DNA from 3 places in the Pelosinus sp. IPA-1 genome. Region 3 is predicted to be linked to each of the others. Evidence: riboswitches for the same ligand, from Rfam matches in the RefSeq annotation. Region 3 holds a riboswitch; each other region holds the start of a gene.
What was found. Region 3 has a riboswitch for cobalamin ahead of QSJ81_RS01595 (sirohydrochlorin cobaltochelatase). Riboswitches for the same ligand answer to the same signal wherever they lie in the genome.
Positions count from the first base shown of each region.

Region 1: linked by a shared signal. The riboswitch ahead of cbiD (cobalt-precorrin-5B (C(1))-methyltransferase CbiD) and the one ahead of QSJ81_RS01595 (sirohydrochlorin cobaltochelatase) in region 3 are both predicted to bind cobalamin.
Region 2: linked by a shared signal. The riboswitch ahead of QSJ81_RS21780 (sirohydrochlorin cobaltochelatase) and the one ahead of QSJ81_RS01595 (sirohydrochlorin cobaltochelatase) in region 3 are both predicted to bind cobalamin.

Region 1 is NZ_BSVC01000004.1:270,432-278,543, reverse strand. Features, by position in the region: gene QSJ81_RS11085 (lysylphosphatidylglycerol synthase transmembrane domain-containing protein) at 1-946, shown strand, start outside; gene QSJ81_RS11080 (SDR family NAD(P)-dependent oxidoreductase) at 959-1,870, shown strand; gene QSJ81_RS11075 (ArnT family glycosyltransferase) at 1,985-3,523, shown strand; gene QSJ81_RS11070 (ArnT family glycosyltransferase) at 3,535-5,130, shown strand; cobalamin riboswitch at 5,230-5,404, shown strand; gene cbiD (cobalt-precorrin-5B (C(1))-methyltransferase CbiD) at 5,482-6,582, shown strand; gene cbiE (precorrin-6y C5,15-methyltransferase (decarboxylating) subunit CbiE) at 6,567-7,193, shown strand; gene cbiT (precorrin-6Y C5,15-methyltransferase (decarboxylating) subunit CbiT) at 7,190-7,771, shown strand; gene cobM (precorrin-4 C(11)-methyltransferase) at 7,820-8,112, shown strand, end outside.
Region 2 is NZ_BSVC01000010.1:87,148-95,259, reverse strand. Features, by position in the region: gene QSJ81_RS21820 (hypothetical protein) at 1-74, shown strand, start outside; gene QSJ81_RS21815 (urease accessory protein UreH domain-containing protein) at 417-2,195, shown strand; gene QSJ81_RS21810 (hypothetical protein) at 2,423-2,563, shown strand; gene QSJ81_RS21805 (DUF2933 domain-containing protein) at 2,582-2,842, shown strand; gene QSJ81_RS21800 (hypothetical protein) at 2,892-3,086, shown strand; gene QSJ81_RS21795 (hypothetical protein) at 3,164-3,595, shown strand; gene lgt (prolipoprotein diacylglyceryl transferase) at 3,838-4,599, shown strand; gene QSJ81_RS21785 (methyltransferase family protein) at 4,601-5,254, shown strand; cobalamin riboswitch at 5,336-5,514, shown strand; gene QSJ81_RS21780 (sirohydrochlorin cobaltochelatase) at 5,772-6,638, shown strand; gene QSJ81_RS21775 (HoxN/HupN/NixA family nickel/cobalt transporter) at 6,713-7,462, shown strand; gene QSJ81_RS21770 (CopZ family metallochaperone) at 7,494-7,703, shown strand; gene QSJ81_RS21765 (DUF6803 family protein) at 7,971-8,112, shown strand, end outside.
Region 3 is NZ_BSVC01000001.1:368,908-372,291, forward strand. Features, by position in the region: gene QSJ81_RS01585 (NifU family protein) at 335-661, shown strand; gene QSJ81_RS01590 (ABC transporter substrate-binding protein) at 793-1,767, shown strand; cobalamin riboswitch at 1,830-2,011, shown strand; gene QSJ81_RS01595 (sirohydrochlorin cobaltochelatase) at 2,193-3,020, shown strand; gene cobO (cob(I)yrinic acid a,c-diamide adenosyltransferase) at 3,043-3,384, shown strand, end outside.

The DNA.
Region 1 (8,112 bases), on a different contig from region 3:
GTTAGTTGGTGGTATCTCTGCTATTGTAATTTACTTTACAGTCGATATTCATACTTTACGCCATCTCAATAGTTTTCAGCCCTGGTCCTTAGTACTGGCTATTGTTTTTTTAATAATTGGTTTATATTTTGATGGAGTCCGTCTCATGCACCTTGTACGTATTTCTGGTGAAAGAATAAGCTTAATAGAGGCTGTGCAAGTTGTTTTTGGCAATTACTTTTTAGCACTATTAACCCCTGGAGCAGCCGGTGGGGCCGTAGCACAAGTCATGTTTTTACGCAAGGCGGGGGTACCTACGGCAAAGGCCACTGTTTTAGTAGTCGTTAGAACACTGTTATCTATTATATTTTTATTGTTTTTAGTTCCCGTTGTTTTTTATTATGATCCTGAAATTATGCCAGGTCTTACAAACAATATGTTAGCTATAGCATCTGGTTTGCTTGTTGTGAGTATATTAGGAATCATATGGCTATTCCGTACTAGTCTACCTAATTATTTATTGGTTGTACTTACAAAGAAACTAAATTACAATTATCGTCGCCGAGTCTTCGCGATATATCGTGATGTACGAGGGGCTGTCTTTATGTTATCATCAGCGCCAACAAGCATGGGGAGAGTTTTTGTTGAATCGGCCATAAGTCTGTTAGCTTTATACAGCATTGTGCCAATATTATTCATGGGTATGGGTGTTTCTGTAAATCTACCACAAATTATTGGGAGAATGATATTACTAAATATTCTATTATACTTTGCACCGACACCAGGAGGATCGGGTATCGCGGAAGGTGGCTTTATCTTTTTATTTAGCAACTTTTTACCTTCAGGTACAGTTGGAATCGCTGCTGTAGCGTGGCGAATAATCGTCGAATATTTACCGTTTATTATTGGCTTATATTTCACAGTAAAAGTTTTTGGTCAAAATTTCTTAGTTAACCATATAAAATAGGAGGTTGTAAAAATGAAAGTTTTAGTAACTGGGGGAGCCGGTTTTATTGGTTCACATGTAGTAGACCGACTAATACAAGAAAATTGCCAGGTTGTAATTATTGATAATTTGAGTACTGGGTTACTTGAGAACATCAATAAAGCAGCTCAATTTGTTCAAATGGATATACGTAGTAATCAAGTACTTGATTTATTTGTAAGAGAAAAATTTGATTATGTAATTCATTTAGCTGCTCAAACTATGGTGCATAAATCTTTGGAAATGCCGGATTATGATTGTGATGTAAATATATCCGGCACGGTTAACCTTTTAGAAGCCTGCCGTAAAACAAATGTTAAACGAATCGTATTTTCTTCTACGGCAGCTGTTTACGGTAATGCAACAAACTTACCAGTAATTGAAGCAACCCCAAAAGGGCCTACTTCTTTTTATGGCTTAAGTAAGTTAACTTGTGAAAACTACTTATCCTTATATAACCAAATATATGGTCTTGAATTTATGATATTACGTTATGCGAATGTTTATGGCGAGCGCCAGGGCGACGGTGGGGAAGGTGGGGTTATTAGCATTTTTACGCGCAAAATTCACCATCATCAGCCCGTAACAATCTTTGGTGACGGTAGCCAAACACGTGATTTTATTTATGTAGGAGATATAGCTAATGCTAACTACCAATCCTTATTATCTAGTTATTCGAATAAGATTTGTAACATTAGCACACAAACTGAAATAAGCGTTAATACATTAATAGAATATATGGCAAAAGTTGCTGGCAAAACAGTGACAAGGGTCTATGCTGAAATGCGTGAAGGTGATATTTATAAGTCTTCCTTATCAAATCGTGCAGCCCAGGAATACTTAAACTGGAATCCAGCTATGCCATTAATTGAAGGCTTGTCTAAAACATATAATTCTCTTATCTAGGTTTTAAAATTCCTCCAACGGATATATTAGTAAAATACGATTTAACAACGACACTTTATTATTTACTAACTCAAAGATAATGAATCTTATGATTTTAACTATTGGAGGTTGCATATGTTTAATAAATTTGGAACTGGCTTTTGGCTAGTGGCCATAATTACTATATTTATAGTATTTTCTAATCTAGGCGGGGTGCCATTATTAGATCCCGACGAGCCTGTCTATGCGGAGACGCCTAAGGAGATGTTTGCTTTTAATGAGTTTGTCTCCCCACGTATTTTTGGTGAGTATTGGTATGATAAACCGCCGATGTATTACTGGTTAGTAGCTGCATCCTATAAAATATTAGGTGTTAATGAATTTGCTGCACGTTTTCCATCTGCTGCCCTGGCTGTAGTCTGCGCGCTAGTAGTTTATTGGTCAGGGCGCCGTTTATTTAATGAACGGACTGGAATTGCTAGCGCTTTAGTATTAGCTACAAGTATCGAATACTTTTATCTAGGTAAAGCTGCTGTAACTGATATTACCTTAGTTTTATTTCTTTCTCTATCTCTGTTATCTTTTATTGAAAAAAGATATTATAGCGCTTATATTTTTGCTGGATTGGCAACCTTAACGAAAGGCCCCATTGGCCTATTGTTCCCCGGTGGAATTATCTTTTTTTACTTACTGGTTACAAGAAATTGGTCTCTGCTAAAGAGCATGAAAATACCCTCTGGCTTGCTTGTCTATGCACTTATAGCTGCCCCGTGGTATATTATGATGTATAAGATCCATGGTAGTATTTTTGTAGATACCTTTCTTGGTTTTCATAATATCACGAGATTTACGTCTCCTGAACATCCCGAGTTAGTAGTATGGTATTATTATATTCCAGTTCTTGTACTTGGCTTTTTTCCCTGGACGACTATTATGCTACAGTCTATATGGGCATCTTTGACTGCCAGTAATAGGAATTTTTCAACCCTATTATTCTTAAATATTTGGGCACTATTTATTTTTATATTTTTTACAATTTCTCAGACTAAGTTAGTCTCTTACATTTTGCCTATGTATCCACCTTTAGCGATGATAGTAGGGTGGTACATTGATAGGATATGGTCACTCAAAAACATACGTTTTACAAGCTGGCCAATTCTATTAGGTCTGTTAACAATACTTTTTACAGCCGGTATGATTATCGGTAGCAAAACCATGCCTATATTACAATATGGAATCTATATAGCCTCAGGAATTTTCATTGTAATGGCATTATTGGTAATATATTTTACATGGAGGAAAGAAATAGGCCGTGCCTTTTGGACCCAAATTATTGCTATGGTTTCATTTTCTATGGTGTTAGTTTTTATGTTGTTCCCTTTAGCCGCACCAAATTTTACAACTAAACCTATTGCACAAGAGTTTATCAAACAGTATGACGGCACATCCCCAGTATATATTGTTAAATTCTTACACCCAGGCTTTACATTCTATACAAATGTTTACGGATTTGAGTTAAAGAAAGATGATGATCTAAATCAATATATTCAAGAAAGTCCAAGGGCATATTTTCTCCTTAGACAATCTGAATATGGTCGTTTAACAAACCAAAGCATCCAGTTACTTACGGTTTTATCTACCATTGATGATAAAGTATTACTACTCAAAAAATAGGGGAGGTACTTATGGCAAAGCGCCTAACAATGTTGCTGCTTTTTCTTGCATCTTTAACTTTTTTTCTATCTTTTAATGCAGCTATACCGATAAGTGACCCTGTAGAATCCAATTATGCATTAACAGCTAAAGAAATGGTTCTGACTGGTGATTGGATATCGCCTCAAATTTATGGACATTATTGGTTTGATAAACCGATTATGGTTTATTGGTTGCTTGCTTTAAGTTTTAAGATATTTGGTATTACTGATTTTGCCGCACGTTTTCCTGCTGGATTATTTAGCGCTGCTAGTGTAAGTTTTACTTACTGGTTTGGACAAAAAATTTTTAGCAATACCAAAACTGCACTCTTAAGCTCTTTAGTATTAGCAACCTCCTTAGAATTTTGGATATTAGCTAAAATGGTTATTACTGATTCTATCTTATTTTTTTATACTAGCATTACTTTGGCTATGTTATATCTCGGTTTAAAAAATACTGGTTCGAAATGGTATGTTTCATTTGCTTATATGGCCGCGGGGCTGGCCGTCTTAACTAAAGGTCCTGTTGGTCTTGTGCTGCCAGGATTAATTATCTGTAGTTATATAATAATTTCTCGCCAATGGCAGCTATTTAGAAAGGTATTTATTCTCCCTGGGATCTTTGCCTTTTTAATCATTGCTGCTCCTTGGTATGTTAAGATGTACCAATTACACGGTACAAATTTCCTTGATACCTTTTTGGGATTACATAACTATCTTCGTGCCACAGTGTCCGAACATCCTAAGGATAATGTCTTTTATTATTATCTAGTCCTATTTCCTATCAGCCTATTACCTTGGTCAGGAATTTTCATTAAATCAATGGGTGTTGTTAGAAAAGAGCTTTCGTCTTCTCAGCTAATTTATTTAACAAATTGGTCTATTCTTACGATTATTTTTTACACAATGATGGCTACTAAATATCCTACATATGTTTTCCCTGCATCCTTTCCTGCGGCATTACTAATTGGATATACTTTAGGTAAAATGCAAATTCTAAGGGATCGAAAGGTTTGGTGGTGGCTTTCCATTCCAGCCATTGCATTATTACTGCTTATTTCGCTAAGTAGTCGATTTATCCCAACTGCAGCTAGTTGGACAATGATATATATTGGTACTTTCCTTTCAATTGGTTTAATACTTTGGAAACAATTAAAAGGAAATGTCTATCATTTGCCACAAATAATAGCAATAGTAACCGTAGTTATGAATTTATTCTTAATTCATAATGGTCTTATACCATTAGCAGAAACACGCTCTGCTAAAAGTATATCTGCTGAGTTACCAGCAGAAAGGGCTAGAATAGCTTCCTATGGTGAATATTCAACATCAGCGGTGTTTTATAGTGGCTATAATATTCCTCGATTAATACATGAAGAAGAACCTCAGCAGCTAGGTACTTGGGCAGGAAAATATACAATGCCTACTCAAACGATCAGAGAATTTACTTCTGATACCAGTATGTCGTATATATTGGTATCAAATAAAGATAACAAAAATTTTATGAATGAACCTTTTTCTAAGCATTTTTCTCCAATTGCTACACGGAATGAGATAACACTATATCAGCGAGGCCAATCACAATGATTGAATCAGGATAATTGAATAAATCATCTATAATTTATAAATAATAGCAGGAATATTAGCAGTAGTAGTGGAATACTACAAAAATATACCAATAACAAAATTAATAAATTGGGAATGGGTGCTTACGCTTAAAAGGGAAGTCCGGTCAAAGCCGGCGCGGTCCCGCCACTGTATTGGGGAGCATAGCTAAGAATATACCACTGGAAATAATCCGGGAAGGTTTAGCTATGTAATGAACCAGAGTCAGGAGACCTGCCTATTCTGACACACACCGTTATGACCTACGGAGGATAGGCAGGTGGTAGAATAAATTAGGTTTATTGTACCTCCTGTCTTCAGGGGGTTTTTATTTTGCAAAAAAAAATGAAGTCTGGAATTACTACTGGCACTTGTGCCGCTGCAGCAACCAAAGCTGCATTACTAGCATGGTCTGGGCAATTGCCTACTACTGTACATGTAACCTCACCACAGGGACAAAATATCCATGTGAAAATTGCAACATGTCAGCCCTTATATAATGGAGGAAAGGCAAGTATCATTAAGGATGCAGGAGATGATCCTGATGTTACAAATGGTACAAGGATCTTTGCCGAAGTAGAAGTCAATAAAACGAGTGAGATAATCCTAAAAGCTGGAGTTGGAGTGGGGCTTGTTACTAAACCAGGCTTATCTGTAGCTGTTGGTCAGCCCGCTATTAACCCTGGACCTCGTAAAATGATCATGCAAGCAATACAAGATGTATTACCTACTGGTTGTGGTGTAACTGTTACTATTTCAATACCTGATGGTGAAAGGTTAGCACAACGAACTTTAAATCCAACATTAGGTATTGTAGGCGGTTTATCCATTATTGGTACTACCGGCATAGTGGAACCAATGTCAGAAGAAGCCTTTAAAAATTCATTATCACCACAAATTTCTATGGTAAAGGCATTAGGATATAATCAAATTGTCTTTGCTCCTGGAAAAATGGGACAAGAAATCGCCATTAATAGGTACCATCTTCCTAGAGAAGCAGTAATACAAACTAGCAATTTTATCGGACATATGTTAGAAAGTGCTGTACATTATGGTATGGAGCAAGTATTGTTATTTGGCCATTTGGGGAAAATTGTCAAGGTAGCTGCAGGAATTTTTCATACTCATAATCGTATGGCTGATGCTCGTTTTGAAACACTGGCTGCCTATATGGCTTCCCTAGGCGCACCGCAGTCCGCGATACAAGAAGTATTAGACTGTAATACTACGGAAGCTGCTATGCCAATTATTACAAAATACAAATTGCATGAGGTGTACCGCGTAATTGCCCAAAGAGCCAGCATACGTGCTGAGCGTTATATCTTTGGTGATCTAAGAGTGGGTACCGCTATGATTACTCTAAAAGGAGATATATTAGCAACTGATGATACCGCACAAGAAATTGGAGGCAATCTAGGATGGAACATAAAATAATAGTAGTAGGAATTGGACCAGGATCACCTGATTATATATTGCCAGTGGCTAGTCGCATAATTGCCCAGGCAGACGTACTAGTTGGAAGTCAGCGAGCTCTTATAACATTTGCACCTAAACATGCAACGGTTAAAGTTATCGATCGAGATATCAGTGGCGTTTTAACGTTCATCGCTACATCCCTTTCGCAAAGTGATGTAGTGGTCATGGTTTCAGGTGATCCTGGTTTTTACAGTTTCCTAGCTACTCTTAAAACTAAATTTACGTCTGAATGTATTACCGTTATCCCAGGAATAAGCTCTATGCAGTTAGCTTTCGCCCGTATAACCGCTATATGGCAAGACGCACTTCTTATTAGTATGCATGGTCGTATGGCCAATGACAATGATTTGAAATATGCACCTAACAAAAAACTTGGTATTCTCACTGATTATGAACAAGATCCAAAATTTATTGCGGGCGTACTCATAGATCATGGCTGGCCGTCAAATGCAAAAGTATGGTTGTGTGCTAATTTGTCTTATGAGAATGAAGAAATTAAACAATCAACTCTAAATGAAGTAAAAATGCTAAATGGGTTTACTCATTGTGTAATGGTGGTGGAAGCATGAGCTATTTTCCAGGTATTAAGGATGAGGACTTTATTCGTGGTGATATTCCGATGACGAAGCAAGAAGTTCGTATTTTAGTTCTTACTAAAGCGAAGATTTGTCCTACTGACACTATTATAGACATTGGGGCCGGGACTGGCTCTCTCTCAATTGAGGCGGCCTTACAAGCTAGTAGTGGTAAAGTATATGCGATTGAACGGCATCCAGAAGGAGCTCAACTAATTCGTTCTAATGCAATACATTTTGGCGCAGATAATATCGAAGTCATCTCAGGTTCCGCACCGGAGGCATTGCAGGGGCTTCCCGTTGCCGATGTAATCTTTATTGGCGGAAGCGGTGGTCACTTACAAGAAATTCTAGCACAAAGTAATAGTTTACTTAAACCAAATGGCAGATTAGTTATCACAGCTATTACTATAGAAACATTATATGATGCTTTACATAGTATGCAGGCTAAACCTGAATTTACGGTAGAAGCTTTTGGTATGCAAGTAACACGTATAAAACAGGTGAAAAGCAGTAATATGTTGCAAGCATTAAATCCAATCTATATCATTACATGTACTAAAGGTATATAAGCTAATTATATTAGAATTTTCACTAACAAATATTTGGGAGGTTTTTCAATGCATGTTTCATTTGTAGGGGCAGGTCCTGGAGATCCTGAGTTAATTACGGTAAAGGGTCAACGTTTATTAGGAGAAGCCGATGTTATTATTTATGCTGGTTCCCTTGTCAATCCAGCCTTATTGGCGCTAGCTAAACAAGGTGCATCAATTTACAACAGTGCTTCTATGACCTTAGATCAAGTTATTGATGTTATCGAGGAAGCTGCCAGTCATGGCAAAAAGACAGTCCGATTACATACTGGTGACCCTAGTATTTATGGTGCGATCCAAGAACAAATGGATGCCCTAGA
Region 2 (8,112 bases), on a different contig from region 3:
ACAAGGAAACTTTGACCAAGCTAAATGATGATTTGGCTCAATCATTGAAAAAACTGGTGCAAAACTTAAAATAAAAAAATCATGAAAAACCAGAGAATGAATTCGGATAAGCCGGTTTCTTCTCTGGTTTTTCAACTTTACGCACGGAAATAGCTTAGGTGAAACAATCTTTTTTCTTTGATACTTCTATTTCAAGATATATAGGCTAAGGTCGTAAAATAAACGACGGATCAAAAAAAGCTGCCGATTATTCGGTAACTTTTCTTACTTAACCTAAACCGTTTAAATGTTGTAATTTGGGACAAAATAGGGCTAGTGTTCTAATTGAAGTGCTCTCATCCTATATATGTTAGAGGGAGAATACAATATTTATGATTGAGAGTAGTGAGTGGCTATAAAACCAGTGAGGTGATTACATGAGTACAATTGCTAAAAAGATTCCAATACAGGATATGCATTGTTCATCCTGCGAAGGACGAATTGAAAAAGTAATACGCAATGTACAAGGGGTTAAGAAAGTTAGGGCCAGTTATGCTGAGAACATGGTATATATAGAATATGATTCCGTTACATGTAATCCTGAAGAATTTAGTAAGATAATTCGTAATATAGGTTATACCATTGGTTATAGGACTCAGTCAGCGGGCAAGTTTAAGAGCGTTGCAGGTATTTTAATTGTCTTTCTAGCCGTTCTCCTGTTAGGTAACTATACAGGTAACTTCGATATGGGGTCAAAACTCAAGGGAGAAGTTACCTATTTTGTTTTGTTTATGATTGGGCTTTTTACTTCCTTACACTGTGTTGGTATGTGTGGCGGCATCATGTTGTCACAAAGTATAGGTAATGAAGCCAAAGGGAATTTAAAATTATTTCTACCATCGTTGCACTATAATATGGGCCGGATACTAGGTTATACGGTACTTGGCGGTATCGTCGGTGGGATTGGATCGGTTCTTACTGTGTCAATTGGCTTTATGTCTGGTGTTGCAATCTTTGCCGGTATCTTTATGATAGTTATGGGCCTCAATATGGCTGGATTTAGCATATTGAGGAAGTATGTAAAAATCCCATTACCTACATATTCGTTAAACCAGAAAGTAAAGGCTCCTTTTTTGGTTGGACTCCTAAATGGATTGATGCCCTGCGGTCCCCTCCAAACGATGCAGCTTTATGCTTTGGGCACAGGCAGTGTGTTACAGGGGGCTTCGTCCATGCTGGTTTTTGCTCTCGGTACATTGCCGTTAATGCTTTCTTTTGGAACATTGACAAGTCTTTTTAGTAAAGATTCAACGAAACGGATTATGAAATTAAGTGGTGTCCTTGTGATTGTGTTAGGTGTAGTAATGACGAATCGTGGTTTAGCAATTGCGGGGCTGAATCTTCCCTTTTCGGATTTAACAGCAAAAGGCACTAACGGAACTTCTATGGTAACAAAGGCACAAATTGATAATGGCGTGCAAACCATCCGCATGTCGGCAAATAATAGAGGCTACACACCAAACGTGTTATATGTGCAGAAGGGGATTCCAGTGAAATGGATTGTTGATGGTGAACAAATTAACTCTTGTAATAACCAGATTATCATCCCTTCTTTAAATAGTAAGAAAAAATTATCTTCTGGGGAAAACATCATTGAATTTACTCCACAAGATCAAGACATAAACTTTAGTTGTTGGATGGGAATGATTCGAGGCGTGATTAAGGTGGTGGATGATGTCAGCGCCATTGATGTTACTAAAGATAAAACATCTGTTGCCTCATCAGTAGGCGGATGCTGCAGCACCGGTGGTACGCAAGTCGAAAGTATCTATGGCGATGATATTGCTAAGGTTTCAACAGAAAGGCTTATTCGTAAAGCCACAATCAGTAATAATCTTCAAACCGTATCGATAAAAGGTATCGGGTATGAATTTGAACCACTAGTGGTCGTTATCAATAAACAAGCCTTGGCAAAAATCAAATTCGACCTCACCGAATTTGATAATGCCACTGGCGACTGGAATATTGTTGATTACAAACAGAAGAAGGTCGTTTCTTCATTTGTAGGAAAGCAAGAAATAAAAGAGATAGACTTTCGGCAAGATGAGGTTGGTACGTTTGGGATTTATAAGGACCGTAAAATTGTTGGTGTTATCGAAGTGGTTGATAATCTTGCTGCGATTGACCTGGAAAACGTCAGATCAAAATTCTTGTAAATATTGGTCAGTGAATGGTTTTGTACTGAGTTTCGTGAATATAGGTTCTTTGTTTGCAAAAACGTAGCCTCGGCAATGCCGAGGCTTTTTCTATGAAAGAAAGTACAGAGTTTTTTTTAGCATTTAAAAAAATCAGAAGTTCTTCAAAAGTTCTTCATAGGTTCTTCACAACAGCATGGTAAGATAAGGACAATACAAAGTTCATCAGCTAGATGGAGGGATACAAAATGGAAAACAATAAATCGCCGGAAATAAGCGAAGATAGTATAGAAGAATATACTCCATGGCAAAAGGGAGTGTTGACATTACTGCAATGGGGTGCTTGGGGCACAGTCTTTATGGCAATAGCGATGATTATGCATTCTTAATAGGGGGAGGATAATAGGATGGATCAATATAAACAAGTGCCACAAACCAAGGAACAAGATACCAGCCAAGCGCAGCATCAGGGGTGTGGTGGTGGCTGGAAGCATATGGTGATGATGATGGTATGCTGCTTGGCTCCCCTCGGTCTGGTTCTGCTGTTCAAAGAAAGTGGCTATGAAGGATCAGCAAATTACCTAGTGCTTCTTATGTGCCCACTGATGCATTTTTTCATGATGAGGAGCATGGGTAAAAAAGCGGAGGATGAAAAGCAACCTAGTTAGGATTAGTACACTGACATTTAAAATATAAGACGTAAGGAGGCGAAGTGCTATGGAAGCATTGATTGTTGAAGCGTATGAAAAAGCAGATTCAAAGAATTTTTTCGCTATTACAACAAAGCTAGAGCGCTTGTTGAAAAAACGCTATTCGCTGTACGACTCGCGTACCTTAATTACTACTGGACAGGTACGGCAGATTTTAGAGCGCAGAGGCCTTTGGTTTCAATATAGTTTGGTGGGAGTTTAATTTTGATTTGAGTTACTTACCCTAAGCCTATAAGGCTTAGTAATTGATAATAAGATTTTGAAGGAGGATAAATAATTATGAAAAAAAGAATGACAGGTTGGATTATGGGTGGGGTATTTGCAATTTCTGCCGCTGGTTTGCTAATGGGTACTAATGTGGGAAGTGCGGCGGAGAAAACTGTTGAGAAACCACCAGTTATGCAAGGCAAAATGATGGAAAATGGGCAAATGGGTAGCATGGAAATGATGAATTCGCCTGAAATGCAAAAACAATGCGCAGATATGATGAAAAGCAGTGATATGCAGCAGACAATGAAAGGCATGATGAAAGATCCAGAAATGCAGGCCACGATGAAGCAAATGCTGGCAAGTGATCCAGAACTTCGCCAGATTATGCGCGATTTAGTGAATTCGGTAGACGCTAATGAGCAAAATAATAATCTGTCTTCCAGGTCCAGTACACCAGCTAGTGCACCCGACGTGGATCAAGATCAATATAGCAGACAATGAAAGGGATGTTGAAAATTTCTTGTTCATCCAAAAAGCTGGCGTTGTAGAGCGCCAGCTTGGATAATGAGACCGATGGATTAATAGTAATGGACATGACAGATCATCTTGGTTTGCCAGGAGGTCTTTTATATACATGGAGCTGCCCGTTATTCCTGTTGGAAAGCGGGCATAACTCCACTTAGTTGTAGATGAAATTAACGTAGCCTAGAATAGGCGAAGGATATAGAACGGGGGGAAGAACCATGTATCCCATCTTATTAAGTATTGGTAGTTTTGAATTTCGCGCCTGGGGACTTATGGTATCTTTAGGAGTATTTGCCGGTTTCTGGCTAGCGACACGCCTAGCAAGAAACAGTGAGTTTTCGGCAGAGCTGTTGCAAGAATATGTTTTATATGGTGTAATAGCAGGATTTTTAGGAGCACGCGTTTGGGAAGTTGTCTTCTCTTGGCAAGACTATAGCAGCAATCCTTTGTATGCGTTGATGTTTTGGCAGGGAGGTCTCTCCATTCAGGGAGCGGTGATAGCCAATTTATTGCTGGCGGGATGGTATTTCCGAAGTAAAGGTTTATCCTTCCGGCGTTTTGCCGATATTAGTACACCAGGTCTTATCCTAGGGCAGGCTATTGGGCGTATTGGCTGTTTATTAAACGGTGATGCCTATGGAAAACCGACAACTGCCTGGTATGGCGTTGTCTATCAGCCTGGAACGCCCGCATATCAAGCATGGGGAGCAATGCCATTGGTGCCAGCGGAACTATTTGAGGCTGGGTTTGATCTCATGATTCTAGCCGTTCTACTGTATATATTCCGTCGGAAACAGTTTGATGGACAGGTAGCAATAACCTATTTCATTCTCTATTCCCTGGCTCGGTTCGGTTTGGAATTTTTACGCACGGATAGTTTAATGTTTGGCGGTCTTAAAGTGGCGCAAATGACAGCGCTGTTAACGGCAATGCTTGCTAGCAGCTTATGGTTGTGGTATCGGAAAGGAGAGACTGAATAACATGTCAGATTATGGACTATGGCCAATTGTGGTCATCAATTCGCTTATCTTTATTATTTTTGCTTTTAGTTTTACTCGTCCGCGTTCTGGGCGGGATTGGCGTTCCTTTGGTACCTTTTCCGCTTTTATTGTAGCGCTGTTTGCAGAAATGTATGGTTTTCCTTTGAGTATTTACTTACTTTCCGGGTGGCTGGGGAGCCACTATCCACAAATCAATCTCTATTCTCATGATGCCGGACACCTTTGGTATACATTGCTGGGGCTGGTAGGTGACCCACATCATAACCCTATTCACGAACTAAGTAACTGGTTTATTTTTGGGGGGCTTATCTTTCTCGGTTTTACATGGAGATTTTTGCATAGCGCCCAGCGTAGAGGCGTAATCGCAATAAGTGGGCCTTATGCCTATGTGCGTCATCCTCAATACATTGCTTTTATCGTGATCCTGTTTGGCTTCCTGCTGCAGTGGCCGACGTTGTTAACACTGGCCATGTTCCCTATTCTTGTGCGGATGTATATTTGGTTGGCTAGGCAAGAAGAACGGGAAGCAATGGAACAATTTGGTGAAGACTATGCCGCCTATGCTGCAGTGACTCCACGTTTTTTCCCCAGATTAGGTCGAAGGGGCCTAGTTGGGAGTAAGCAGGATAAGTAAAAAGTTTTGATACACGGTTTGTATTGAACAAAAGCTTGACAACGTTAGATATTGATAGTAACTTTAAATAGGATTTTCTTAACTAAATATAGTAAGATAGGTGCCTACGGGCTTAATAGGGAAGTTGGTGTAAATCCAACACGGTCCCGCCGCTGTAAAGGGGAGCAAACCTGCATGATGTCACTGAAATAATAGTTTTGGGAAGGCGCAGGAATGTTACGATCCTAAGTCAGAAGAACTGCCTATTTAATAGTCACCGTTTACCCACGAGCGATGGGGAGGGGATTTAAGTAATGCTGTTGTACAATATTTCATCGTTGCGTTTTTTTCGCAGGGATTTTTATCGTTATAACTTTGCCTGGCTTATATTACGTCTCCCGTTCTTGGATGGGAGATTATTTTTTTACGTAGTGTATTGACGATTCCATCTTGGGGAGCGGAAGTTAGTATGTTGCATGAAAATCTACCCCAATATTCATCATTTGGTATTTAGCTATAATAATTGGAGGAATTTATAATGGAAGAAGCAGCTAGCGCCGTCAACTGTTTGGCGGATAAAAGGGCTATCTTAGTTGTTAGCTTTGGAACTACTTATCTTGATACGTTGAAAATGGCCATTGAAAGTACAGAAAGCAAAATCAGAGCTACCTTCCCTAATTACGAGGTACGTCGGGCGTTTACTTCCCGTATTGTCATTAAGAAATTGGCTGAGCGAGATGGTATTCTAATTGATACGGAAAAGCAAGCGCTTGAAAGATTGCAAGCTGAGGGATATAAAGAAGTATTCATCCAGCCACTATATGTGGCCGCTGCTGAAGAATATGAAAAGTTAAGAGAGGTTTCTGTACATTTTGCTCATACTAAAGTGTTTGATAAGATTACTCTTGGCCGTCCACTGCTTTATTATATGGGACAGAAAGGCAACCCAGACGATTACCTGATTGCCATTAAGGCTGTTGAAACGCAACTACCTAAGTTAAGATACCAGGAAGCGATAGTGCTTATGGGTCATGGGGGAGTACATCCTGCTAATACTGCTTATGCCGCTTTACAAATAAAATTAGAAGAAGCCGGGTTGAATAATATTTTTGTGTATACTGTCGAAGGTTTCCCAGCACTGGATAGCGTTATTGAAAAATTGAAAAGTAAAAAGGTGAAGAACGTGACTTTGTTGCCATTTATGCTGGTAGCTGGCGACCATGCCACTAAAGACATGGCTGGTGATGAAGAAGATTCTGCTAAATCCCAATTACTTAAAGCTGGGTTTAATGTTGATATATATTTCCACGGCTTGGGCGAAAATCTAGCTATCCAGGATATTTATGTACAGCATCTAAAAGATGCTATTGATCAACTGATCGTGCATAAAGCTAAAAAACACTAGTTTTAAACGGGTCATACTATAATATAATTTCATGAGATAGATGCCTGTGGGCTGAATTAAAGGAGATTAAAAAGATGAATGCCGAAATTGGCGCTATAATTGGGTTAGGTTTTGTACTCGGGCTTAGGCATGCAATCGATTGGGATCATATCGCCGCTATCACCGATTTTATTGGAGCAGAAGATACGAAGAAAAAAAGTTTCTTCTTATCACTTTACTATGTAATGGGTCATGCGTTGGTTAATTTAGTATTCGGTAGTGCTGCAATTTTACTCGGAAATGTATTACCAGAGTGGGTAGATGGAGTTATAGAACGTATTGTTGGGGCTACCTTAATTGGCTTGGGCATTTGGTTAATTGTGGCTCTTTTTAATCGGAAGGATGAGCAAGTATTACTTAGTAGATGGACATTGCTTTTTATGGGGATAAGGAAAATATCATATTGGTTAAAATCAAAATTTAAACCAGCAAGTACTCCAGTGCAGCAAGATTTTTCAGTTGACCTGGGTGCTCGTAGTGCTTGCTGTATAGGAATACTTCACGGAATTGGAGGAGAAACTGGAACACAAATCTTATTATTTACTGCGGCCGCAGGAGCTGGTACGGTAGCTTTAGGACTTACAGCCGTGTTAGCATTTATTATTGGTTTATTTATAGCGCAAACTGTGTTAATCCTTCTTCTCTTAAATGGTTATGCACAAGCTGCAAAAAATCCAAAAGTCTATGTAATATTAGCAAGCACTACGGCGTTATATAGTATTGCAGTTGGCATCATTTTCTTAATAGGCCAAAGCGACTTACTGCCCACTTTAACCCTGACCTAATGTATGTCTGGGCAGACATTACGTATATGAAATGGGTCAAACTGGTGAAACAGTAATAAAAATCGAAGGAATGTCTTGTGGTCATTGTAAGATGGCCGTTGAGAATGCTCTTAAAGAAGTTGCAGGCGTTGCAAGCGCCTATGTTGATTTGGACAGAAAAGAAGCAGTGGTGACAGGTTTTGCCGCGATTGCCGATCTTCATCAAGCGGTAGAAGAGGCTGGCTATGTTGTAGTTGCTTAATAGTTAGGCGGATGCCAGGGATGGCATCCGTTTTTATATCTCAACCGCGAAAAGAGGTCGTCAGCGATATCAATCGTACGTAAGTTAGATAAGTATTTTAGTGATTGTCACATCATCAAGGAGAGCAGCCTCAGGGTGGGGGCTGAATCTATGTTAGCAGGATGAAATCTGCACAACTTCATAAGTTCTTCATCGTTTCTTCACAAGATCTTCACATTTTATTTGTATAATATCAATATAAGTTTATTAAGGATGGTGTTTATTGTTATGGTTATGACACATTATATGGAATTGCTGGCTGTCAATCAGCCTTGGAATTTAATTTTGTATATGGTTATTCCTGTGGCTCTGGCAGAAGCACTTGTTGCAACTGAATTTTTCACAGTCTTCCTTCGTGGGTCCAATGCTG
Region 3 (3,384 bases):
GATGGGGAGGGGATTATTTGGCAGTCTATTATAGACTAGTTTCACAGTGCTTTTTTTCCTGTGACTAAGAATAAAAATGGATTTTTCAGGTAGTCAATTCTCCCTAGCAGAAGTTAGGCTGACAATCTGAAAAATCCATTTTTTATTATGTAAAAAATAAAAACGAGGAATTTACAATTTTATAAGTTAATATCCGATGTTACTGGATTAGATGGGGTAGGGTGCTGTTAAGGTTTAATCCGGAAGGTCCGTACCTTGGCTTCTAGGATATATTGTACCAACGAATGCAGAAGATTTGTTAGATGAATAATTGGGATTAATTGGAGGTGAGTAAATGAAAAAGCAAGTTAATAAAATTACAGTTGAAGAAAAAATTCGGCCAGTGTTAGATGCTTATCATGCCAATGTAGAATTAGTGAAAGTAACAGCAGACGGATTCTTAAAAGTAAGGATTACGGGTGCTTATGTTTCTTGTCACGATGCTGAAAAAAATATACTAGCAGTGGTAGAAAAGGCATTTAGAGAAGTAATATGCTCAGATATAAAAGGTGTCATAGTAGTAGGAAAAATGAAAAGAAAAATTAACAATATCTTGAATTTTTTGTATAGAGATATTACAAAACGTTATAAAGAATGTAACCCATCATCCTTCCATGTATGAGTCTGACAATAGAAGAGCTGGGGAGCAGTCCTTTCCAATTGAGAGTCAAGTTGAGTTAAACTCTGCGTATTAAGCATTCTTTATGGATGCTTGAGTAGAACTATTTTTATTCTAAGGAGGAAATGATTAGTATGAAGCGAATCAATTACATGTTTTTGACAATTTTAGTACTGATATCATTCTTATTTATAGGTTGTGCAAATAAACAAGCCACAAACTCTAGTTCTAAAGAACAACAGGGTGTAGTTGCGGTTAAAAACAATAAACGTACGATTGAATTTCCAAATGTTCCTCAGCGAGTTGTTACTTTAAATCAACATGCCACCGAAATTATGCTGGCACTGGGCCTTTCTGACAAGCTGGTAGGAGTAACCCATTTAAAAGGCGAAACGCAGTCTGAATACAAGGAACAATACAATAGAATTCCTGTATTATCAGATAACTATCCTTCAAAAGAGGTTTTATTCGGAGCAAAACCAGATTTTGTCTATGGTCATAAAGATGCTTTTGAGGATAAGTGGATTGGTTCTGCGGATGAGCTTGAAAAACAAAATGTTAAAAGTTATATTACTCAAGGAGCGCTTTTAGAGCATGCAACGATTCAGGATGTATACGATGATATCAGCAATGTAGGTGAAATTTTTCATATTGAGATGAAAGCACAAGATATCATTAAAAATGTAAAAACAGAGATTCAGCAAGTAAAAGAAAAAACAGACTTTGTAGATAAACGAGTCCAAGTTCTGATCTTTGATGGGGCAATGGGGAATCAGGTTACAGTCGCAGGTCGATCTTTAGAAAGTGACTTAATACGCTTAGCAGGCGGTGACAATGTATTTAGTCATTTGGAAAAAAATTGGGAAAAAACGAATTGGCAGGAAATAGTAAGACGTAATCCTGATGTGATAGTAATTAATGATCATGCCACACAATCAGCCCAGGAAACAATACAAATGCTTGTTAGAAATCCAGCATTAGCTGAGGTAGAAGCAATTAAGAAACAACGATTTGTTATATTTCCCTTCAATGATACAAATGAAGGGATCAGAAGCGGTAAAACGGTACAATGGCTAGCTAAGGCTTTTTATCCTCAGTTATTTCACTAATGAATTCCTAGCGTTGACAAATCATACCGCTTGTTATACGATACAAGCGGTATGATCCCAAAATACATATAGATGGTATAGGTGCCCTTTGGGCTTAATAGGGAAGTTCGGTTCAAAGCCGGCGCGGTCCCGCCACTGTAATGAGGAGCAAACCCATGATTATGCCACTGAGACAACAGTCTTGGGAAGGTTTTGGGAAGCGATGATTCTAAGTCAGGAGAACTGCCTATATAACAGTCACCAATTGACCTGCGAGTGATGGGGAGGGGATTAAGTAACGGCGTTATTTGTATTTTTTCTGGCGTACATAGGCTAGGATTTTATAGATTAAACAGATTACTTAACGATGTATCAAATCCTCTAACTAATTGGTTGGAGGATTTTTTGATTTGTCACTAGCAGGAAGAAAAAACAGGGAGTGATTCATGATGAAAAAAGCTATTTTAGTTGTTAGTTTTGGCACTACTTATCAGGATGGTCTACGATTAAACATAGAAAGTGTAGAGAATAAGATTAGAGCTACGTTTCCTGAGTATGAAGTACGCAGAGCCTTTACATCACGTATTGTTATCAAACGTTTAGCTGCTAGAGACGGTATTCAAATTGATACGGAAACCGAAGCAATACAAAAGTTAGAGCGAGAAGGCTATAAGGAAGTATATATTCAGCCATTGCATGTAGTGGCTGGCGAGGAATATGATAAGATAAAAAGGATTGTTGTACAGTATGCGCATCAAAAAGAGAAACATTTTGACAAGATAGTAATTGGACGTCCCCTGCTTTATTATACAGGTCAAGAAGAGAAGCCCGATGATTATCTAGAGGCAATTCAGGCTTTGAAAGTACAACTGCCCGAAATAGGAAGTCGAGAGGCTGTTGTTTTTATGGGGCACGGAGGCATACATCCCGCTAATACTGCTTATGCTGCATTGCAAATGAAAATGGAAGCGGCTGGTCTAGAAAATGTATTTGTATATACAGTGGAAGGCTTTCCATCTATCGAAAACGTCATTGATAAGTTAACCAAGCAGAATATCAAAAAAGTAACCCTAATGCCATTTATGCTGGTAGCTGGTGATCATGTCAATAATGATATGGCTGGTGATGAGGAGGACTCTGCTAAATCCCAATTGCTGGCGGCAGGATTTGAAGTAGCTGTTTATCTTCATGGTTTAGGAGAGAATGCAGGGATTCAGGATCTTTATGTACAGCATTTAAAAGATATCCTGATTTTAACAGGACAAAATCACTAATTTAAGAAAGGAAGAGGATTGCATGGAAAAAAGAGAAGGCCTAATTATTGTTCATACAGGCAATGGTAAGGGAAAAACCACGGCATCTTTAGGTCTTGGATTAAGAGCTTGGGGGCAGGGATTTAAAGTATTAATATTGCAATTTATAAAAGGCAATTGGAAATATGGAGAATTAAAAGCGGCAGAGGCTTTGGGGCCGAACTTTGTAATGCGCCAGATGGGTGAAGGATTTGTTCGTAATGCAAATGAAGATGCTATGGCGGAGCACTGTCATGCAGCTGAGGAAGCCTTGACGATGGCACGAAAAGAAATTTTAGCAAAACAGTGGGATATGATTATTTTAGATGAAATCAATTATGCGATT